Regions from separate parts of the Streptomyces sp. YKOK-I1 genome, predicted to be linked through region 2. Evidence: riboswitches for the same ligand, from Rfam matches in the RefSeq annotation. Region 2 holds a riboswitch; each other region holds the start of a gene.
What was found. Region 2 has a riboswitch for S-adenosylmethionine ahead of thrC (threonine synthase). Riboswitches for the same ligand answer to the same signal wherever they lie in the genome.
Positions count from the first base shown of each region.

Region 1: another riboswitch for S-adenosylmethionine. It lies ahead of ACYQ8Q_RS39210 (amino acid ABC transporter permease); the one in region 2 lies ahead of thrC (threonine synthase).
Region 3: another riboswitch for S-adenosylmethionine. It lies ahead of ACYQ8Q_RS13245 (aminotransferase class V-fold PLP-dependent enzyme); the one in region 2 lies ahead of thrC (threonine synthase).

Region 1 covers NZ_BAAGDR010000001.1:8,801,917-8,804,174, forward strand. Annotated here, with positions in the region: gene ACYQ8Q_RS39205 (glutathione S-transferase C-terminal domain-containing protein) at 1-740, shown strand, start outside; SAM riboswitch class IV at 806-915, shown strand; gene ACYQ8Q_RS39210 (amino acid ABC transporter permease) at 1,283-2,258, shown strand, end outside; gene ACYQ8Q_RS39215 (amino acid ABC transporter ATP-binding protein) at 2,257-2,258, shown strand, end outside.
Region 2 covers NZ_BAAGDR010000001.1:4,820,511-4,822,768, reverse strand. Annotated here, with positions in the region: gene ACYQ8Q_RS21140 (alpha,alpha-trehalose-phosphate synthase (UDP-forming)) at 1-15, opposite strand, end outside; gene ACYQ8Q_RS21135 (glucosyl-3-phosphoglycerate synthase) at 119-1,063, opposite strand; SAM riboswitch class I at 1,200-1,338, shown strand; gene thrC (threonine synthase) at 1,357-2,258, shown strand, end outside.
Region 3 covers NZ_BAAGDR010000001.1:3,063,560-3,065,817, reverse strand. Annotated here, with positions in the region: gene trpD (anthranilate phosphoribosyltransferase) at 1-840, shown strand, start outside; SAM riboswitch class IV at 914-1,030, shown strand; gene ACYQ8Q_RS13245 (aminotransferase class V-fold PLP-dependent enzyme) at 1,192-2,258, shown strand, end outside.

The sequences.
Region 1 (2,258 bases), 4.0 Mb from region 2:
TCACCCACACCCTCCTCGGCCTCGACCGGGCCTGTCCGGTGACCTTCCTGCCCGCCGTCCCCGACTGTCCCGACGGCGGTCATACGCAACTGCGCCCGCTCTACGACGCCAGCGCCCACCGCTACACCGGCCCGGCCCTCGCGCCGGTGCTCAGCGACGACTGGTCGGGCCGGATCGTCTCCACCCACGGCCCCGACATCGCCCGGGACCTCGCCCGGAGATTCGCCGGCGGCCGGGCCGTGCTGTACCCGTGCGGCGCGGAGTCGGAGATCGAGGCCGTGGAGCGGATGTGCGCCCAGGGCATCGAGCGGGCGGCCCAGTGCGCCGGGGACGCGGGCGCCGACCCGGCCGGGCGGGCCGCCGCACTCGACGCGCTGCTCGCCACCCTCGGCGTACTGGAGCAAGGGCTCAGCGTGCAGCCGTATCTGATCAGTGATCAGATCACCGCGGCGGACGTCGAGTTGTGGGTGGCGCTGGTCCGGCTGGACACCGTGCACCGGCATCACCTCGACGCCGACGCCGTGCGCCGTATCGCCGGACACCCCGCCCTGTGGGCCTACGCCCGCCGGCTGGCCGCCCACCCGGCCTTCGGTGCGCACCTCGACCTGGGCGGCATCGCCCGCCGCCACCACGCCCGTTGCCAGGGCCTGGAGGCCGCCGGAGCCGCTGTCCAGATCCTGGACTGGGCGGCCTACGCGGCGGACGGAAACGGCCTTCCCCCGCAGGTCAACCGGCCCTGAGGGAGTCCACCCCTCGGACGGCCGTTGACATTTGATCGGTCGACTGCCTTACTTGCGGGCAGAACGGTCATGAGCGTCAGCGACAAGCCCTGGCTTGCTGACCGGCAACCCTCGCTCCGCGGTGGGGTGCCCCAGGTGACGACCGGACCGGATGACGTTTCGGTAAGCGCGAGGCCCACAGGGCCGGAACAGAGATGGTGACGAGATGTACGCAGCTCCCAGGACGGCCGCACGCCGTCCCCAGGGCTGCGTACTGCCGTACGCGAACCTGTCGAACCTGTTCGCCGCCAACCGCGCCGTCGACCTGCTCCGCGTGAACAGCGCACTGTGTACCGCACCGGGCCGTGCCCGCTGTCGGGGCTGAACTCCTTCTTCTCTCCCTTCGCCCCGACTCCGCGTTCCTGACGGACACCGCCGAAGCGGTGTGCCGCCCACCGCCCCACCCCGGTTCCCTCGTACGCACCCGTGCGCCGCGCGCTGACCCCCCGCGGCTCCTCACGTCTGCGTCGGTCCGGGGTGCCCGACTCCCGCCGGAGCCCACCATGAGTGAACCCCCAGGCGCCGTGACCCTCGCCGAGGCACCCGCCGCCGACACCCCGTCAGAGAAGCTCACCGCACAGCGCGTTCAGCCGCTGCGCCGCCCGGGACGCTGGATCGCCACCGCCGTGGTGCTGGTCCTGGTGGCCCAGTTCGTGCACGGCCTGGTGTCCAACCCGTTCTACCAGTGGGACCGCTTCGGCTACTGGTTCCTGCGCCCCGTGATCCTCGACGGGCTGCTCATCACCCTCGAAGTCACCGCCTACAGCGCGGTGCTGGGCCTGCTCGGCGGCGTCCTGCTCGCCCTCGCCCGGCTCTCGAGGTCCCCGGTGCTGCGGGCCGTCAGCTGGACCTACGTCTGGGCGCTGCGCTCCATCCCGCTGATCGTCGTCCTGCTGTTCCTGTACAACTTCAGCGCCCTCTACCAGACGCTCAGCCTGGGCGTCCCCTTCGGCCCCGCGTTCTTCACCTTCGACGAGTCCCGGCTCGCCACCGACATGGTGATCGCGGTCGTCGGGCTCAGCCTCAACGAGGCCGCCTACGCCGCCGAAGTGGTCCGCGGCGGCATCCTCTCCGTCGACCAGGGCCAGCACGAGGCGGCCGCCGCCCTCGGCCTGCCCAAGGGCTACCAGTTCCGCAGGATCGTCTTCCCGCAGGCCCTGCGCTCGATCGTGCCGAACTACGTCAACCAGCTCATCGGCCTGGTCAAGGCCACCTCGCTGGTGTTCTACGTGTCGCTGCTCGACCTGTTCGGCACCGCGCAGACCATGGGCGCCACCTACCCCGGCGACATCGTGTCGCTGCTGCTGGTCGTCACCGTCTGGTACCTGATCCTGACCAGCCTCGTCTCCGTCGTCCAGTTCTACGTCGAGCGGTACTACGCCCGGGGCGCCACCCGCTCCCTGCCGCCGACGCCGTTGCAGCAGCTGCGGACCGGTCTCACCGACCTGCGGGCCCGCATCCGCCGGGAGGCCGCCGTAT
Region 2 (2,258 bases):
GTGCGTGGAAGCCATACGCCTCAACCTAGCCCGGTCGGGAAACGCTCAAACGTACGGTGGCGCTGTGTGGAGGGGTCGTATCCGGCCGTATATCGCCGTATACGACCCGCCCCGGTTGTTACGCGACCTTGCGGGACCGGTACTCCGCGATCTCCGCCATCGGCGGCCGCTCCTCCGTGTCCACCGAGTACGTCCGCGGCTCGAAACCGTCGGCGCCGCGCTCGAACTGGGTGAGGGCGGGGCGGACGAGATGGCCGCGGGCCAGCCGCAGCTGGGCGGTGCGGTAGATCGCCGCCGACATCCGGCCGAGGGCCTGCCCGTCCTGGTGGCGGTGCTTGCGCACCCCGACGTCGACCTGCGCGAGCGCGTCGAGGCCCACCAGGTGCAGCGAGTCGATCAGCATCCCGAGCTCGACGCCGTACCCCACCGGGAACGGCAGCTGTTCGAGCAGCGAGCGGCGGGCCGCGTACTCGCCGCCGAGCGGCTGCACGAAACCGGCCAGCTGCGGCCAGTGCAGGTTCAGCAGCGGGCGCGCCATCAGCTCGGTGACCCGGCCGCCCTGCCCGGCGGCGCCGCCCAGGGGACGGTCGTACATCCCCTTGACGAGGTCCACCGCGGGGTCGGTGAGCAGCGGGCCGACGATGCCGGAGACGAAGTCCGAGGAGAACTCCCTGAGGTCGGCGTCGATGAAGCACACGATGTCGCCGGTGGTGACGAGCAGGGAGCGCCACAGGACCTCGCCCTTGCCGGGCACGGCCGGGAGGCGGGGCAGGATCGTGTCGCGGTGGACGACCCGCGCGCCGGCCGCCGCCGCGACCGCGGCCGTGCGGTCGGTCGAGCCCGAGTCGACGACCACGAGCTCGTCGACCAGGGGGACCTGCTGCATGAGGTCGTGGCGGATGACCGCGACGATGTCGCCGACGGTCTCCTCCTCGTTGAGCGCCGGCAGGACGACACTGACCCGCTGCCCCGAGGACCGTTTGGCGGCCATGATCCGGTGCAGCGGGCGATCGGTCAGGGTCCAGGAGCGGGTGGTCAGCCAGCGCTCGACTTCTTCCAGCACGTGGGCGGCTCCTTCACCTGTGATCCATCTCGCGGTTCGGACGACTATCTCAACTGTCCAGGTTGTCGGTTACAGTCTTGGACAACGCGGGTGACCATCGCATGTCCTCGGTGGCCCGCCGTCCACAACTTCATACCGCTCATCCAGAGGGGCAGAGGGATACGGCCCGATGAAGCCCCGGCAACCCTCCAGCCGGTCTCGTTCACGCGAGGCTCCCGGCTTGGGAAGGTGCCAAATCCGTCTCACGGCGAAATGCGTCGTGAGGAAGATGAGGAGAAAGGGCCTCGCCTCACATGGCTGCGCAGACTGTTGCAACCGAATCCACCGTAGACCTGGGTCCCGCCACGGCACTGAGCTGCCGCGAGTGCGGGCACCGCGTGCCCCTCGGCCCGGTCTTCGCCTGCGAGGAGTGTTTCGGCCCGCTCGAGATCGCGTACGACTTCTCCTCCTACGACCCGGAGGAGCTCAGGAAGCGCATCGAGGCGGGACCCGCGAACATCTGGCGTTACGCGCCGCTGCTGCCCGTCCCGGCGGACGTGGCCGACAAGCCCAACATCAACCCCGGCTGGACCAAGCTCGTCAAGGCCGACAACCTGGCGCGCGAGCTGGGCGTCGAGGCCGGCAAGCTGTTCGTCAAGGACGACTCCGGCAACCCGACCCACTCCTTCAAGGACCGGGTCGTCGCCCAGGCCGTCGAGGCGGCGCGGGCCTTCGGGTACACGACCCTGAGCTGCTCCTCGACCGGCAACCTGGCCGGTGCCGTCGGCGCCGCCGCCGCGCGGGCCGGCTTCCGCTCCTGCGTGTTCATCCCGCACGACCTGGAGCAGGGCAAGGTCGTCATGGCCGCGGTCTACGGCGGCGAGCTGGTCGGCATCGAGGGCAACTACGACGACGTCAACCGCTTCTGCTCCGAGCTCATCGGCGACCCGGCGGGCGAGGGCTGGGGCTTCGTCAACGTCAACCTGCGGCCGTACTACGCCGAGGGCTCCAAGACGCTGGCGTACGAGATCGCCGAGCAGCTCGGCTGGCAACTCCCCGACCAGCTGGTCGTGCCGATCGCCTCCGGCTCCCAGCTCACGAAGATCGACAAGGGTCTGCAGGAGCTGATCAAGCTGGGGCTCGTCGAGGACAAGCCGTACAAGATCTTCGGCGCGCAGGCGGAAGGGTGCTCGCCGGTGTCGGTGGCCTTCAAGGC
Region 3 (2,258 bases), 1.8 Mb from region 2:
ATGTACGAGCACGCCAACACGATCGAGGTGCCGGGCCGGACCGTCGACATCGTCGGCACCGGCGGCGACGGCGCCAAGACCGTCAACATCTCCACCATGTCGGCGATCGTGGTCGCCGGTGCGGGCGCCACCGTCGTCAAGCACGGCAACCGGGCCGCGTCCTCCGCCTCCGGCGCCTCGGACGTGCTGGAGAAGCTGGGCGTCAATCTGGAGCTGACCCCGGCGCGGGTGGCCGAGGTGGCCCGCGAGGCCGGGATCACCTTCTGCTTCGCGATCAAGTTCCATCCGGCGCTGCGTCACGCGGGCGCCGCGCGTGGCCAGTTGGGCATCCGCACGGTCTTCAACATCCTCGGCCCGCTGACCAACCCGGCCCGGGTGCGGGCGCAGGCGGTCGGGGTCGCGGACCCGCGCATGGCACCGGTCGTCGCGGGCGTCTTCGCCGAGCGCGGTCACTCCTCCCTGGTGTTCCGGGGCGACGACGGCCTGGACGAGCTGACCACCACGGCCACCTCCCGGGTGTGGGTGGTGCGCGACGGCAAGGTCACCGAGGAGGTCTTCGACCCGCGGGACGTCGGCCTCGAGCTGGTCCCGGTGGAGGCCCTGCGGGGCGGCGACCCGTCGTACAACGCGGAGGTCGCCCGTCGTCTCCTGGACGGCGAGCAGGGCCCCGTACGGGACGCCGTGCTGCTGAACTCGGCGGCCGCCCTGGTCGCCCTGGAGCCGGGCACCGGCACCCTCGCGGAGCAGATCCGCGCCGGCATGGACCGCGCCGCCGAGTCCATCGACTCGGGCGCCGCCAAGCAGGCCCTGGACCGCTGGGTGGCCGCCACCAACGTCTGACCGTGCCTGTCGCGGTCCCGTCATTCGGACACGAGTTGCGGGACCGCGATCACTTCCCGTACGTTCCTGTACAGGTCATGAGTGACAGTCATGAGGCCCCGGCCGACTGTCCGGCAACCCTCCGTCCGTGGCGGGGTGCCCCGGGTGAGGACCAGGTCGTAGGCAGAGAGGTCTACGGCAAGCGCGGACCCCTCGTACGCCAGGGGTCCTGGTCGTCGAGGAGCCTTCTGTGAGCAAGCGAATGCGATAGGGCGCCGAGCCCCGCCTCCGCACACCCCCTTTCACCTTTCTCCGTGCTCGAGCCGTACCCGCTCGCACGGTGATTCCGCTTGCCCTTCACAGGAGTTCGCCATGTCTGTCTCCAGCGCTGCCGCCGCCCGGACCGTTTGTGCCCTTTCGGAGGAGCTGCCCGTTCTGGGCCGCGATGTCACCGTCCCGCTCGTCACCGGCGGCGAGGTCGCCTACGCGGCGCTCGACTACGCCGCCAGCGCCCCCGCCCTCCAGCGCGTCTGGGACGACGTGGCCGCGTACGCCCCGTACTACGGCAGCGTCCACCGCGGCGCCGGCTACCTCTCCCAGCTCTCCACGGACCTCTTCGAGAACGCCCGCCGCACGGTCACCGCGTTCCTGGACTGCCGCGAGGACGACCAGCTCGTCTTCACCCGCTCCACCACCGACTCCCTGAACCTGCTGGCCGCCGCCCTCCCGGCCGGCTGCCAGGTCTTCGTCTTCGAGACCGAGCACCACGCGAGCCTGCTGCCCTGGAAGGGCGCCCGCGTCACCTACCTCGACGCCCCGCGCACCCCGCGGCAGGCCGTCGAGACCCTGGAGAAGGCCCTCGCCGCCCGTGACCCCCACGGCCCGGCCCTGGTCTGCGTCACCGGCGCCTCCAACGTCACCGGCGAGCTGTGGCCCGTACGCGAGCTCGCCGCGGCCGCCCACGCGCACGGCGCCCGGATCGTCCTGGACGCGGCCCAGCTCGCCCCGCACCACCCGGTGTCCGTCCGCGACCTGGACGTCGACTACGTGGCCTTCTCCGGCCACAAGCTGTACGCCCCGTTCGGCTCCGGCGTCCTCGCCGGCCGCGCCGACTGGCTCCGGGCCGCCGACCCCTACCTCGCGGGCGGCGGCGCCAGCCGCAAGGTCACCCGGCGCGAGGACGGGGGAGTGGACGTGGAGTGGCACGAGACCGCGGCCCGCCACGAGGCCGGCTCCCCCAACGTCATCGGCGCCTACTCCATCGCCTCGGCCTGCAACGCCCTCACGGAGGCCGGCTTCGACACCCTGGTCGCCCGTGAGCAGCGCCTGATCGCCCGGGTCCGCGCGGGCCTCGCCGAGGTCCCGCAGGTCAGGGTCCTGTCCCTGTTCGGCGACGACGCCCCGCGGGTCGGCGTGATCTCCTTCGTCGTCGACGGCTG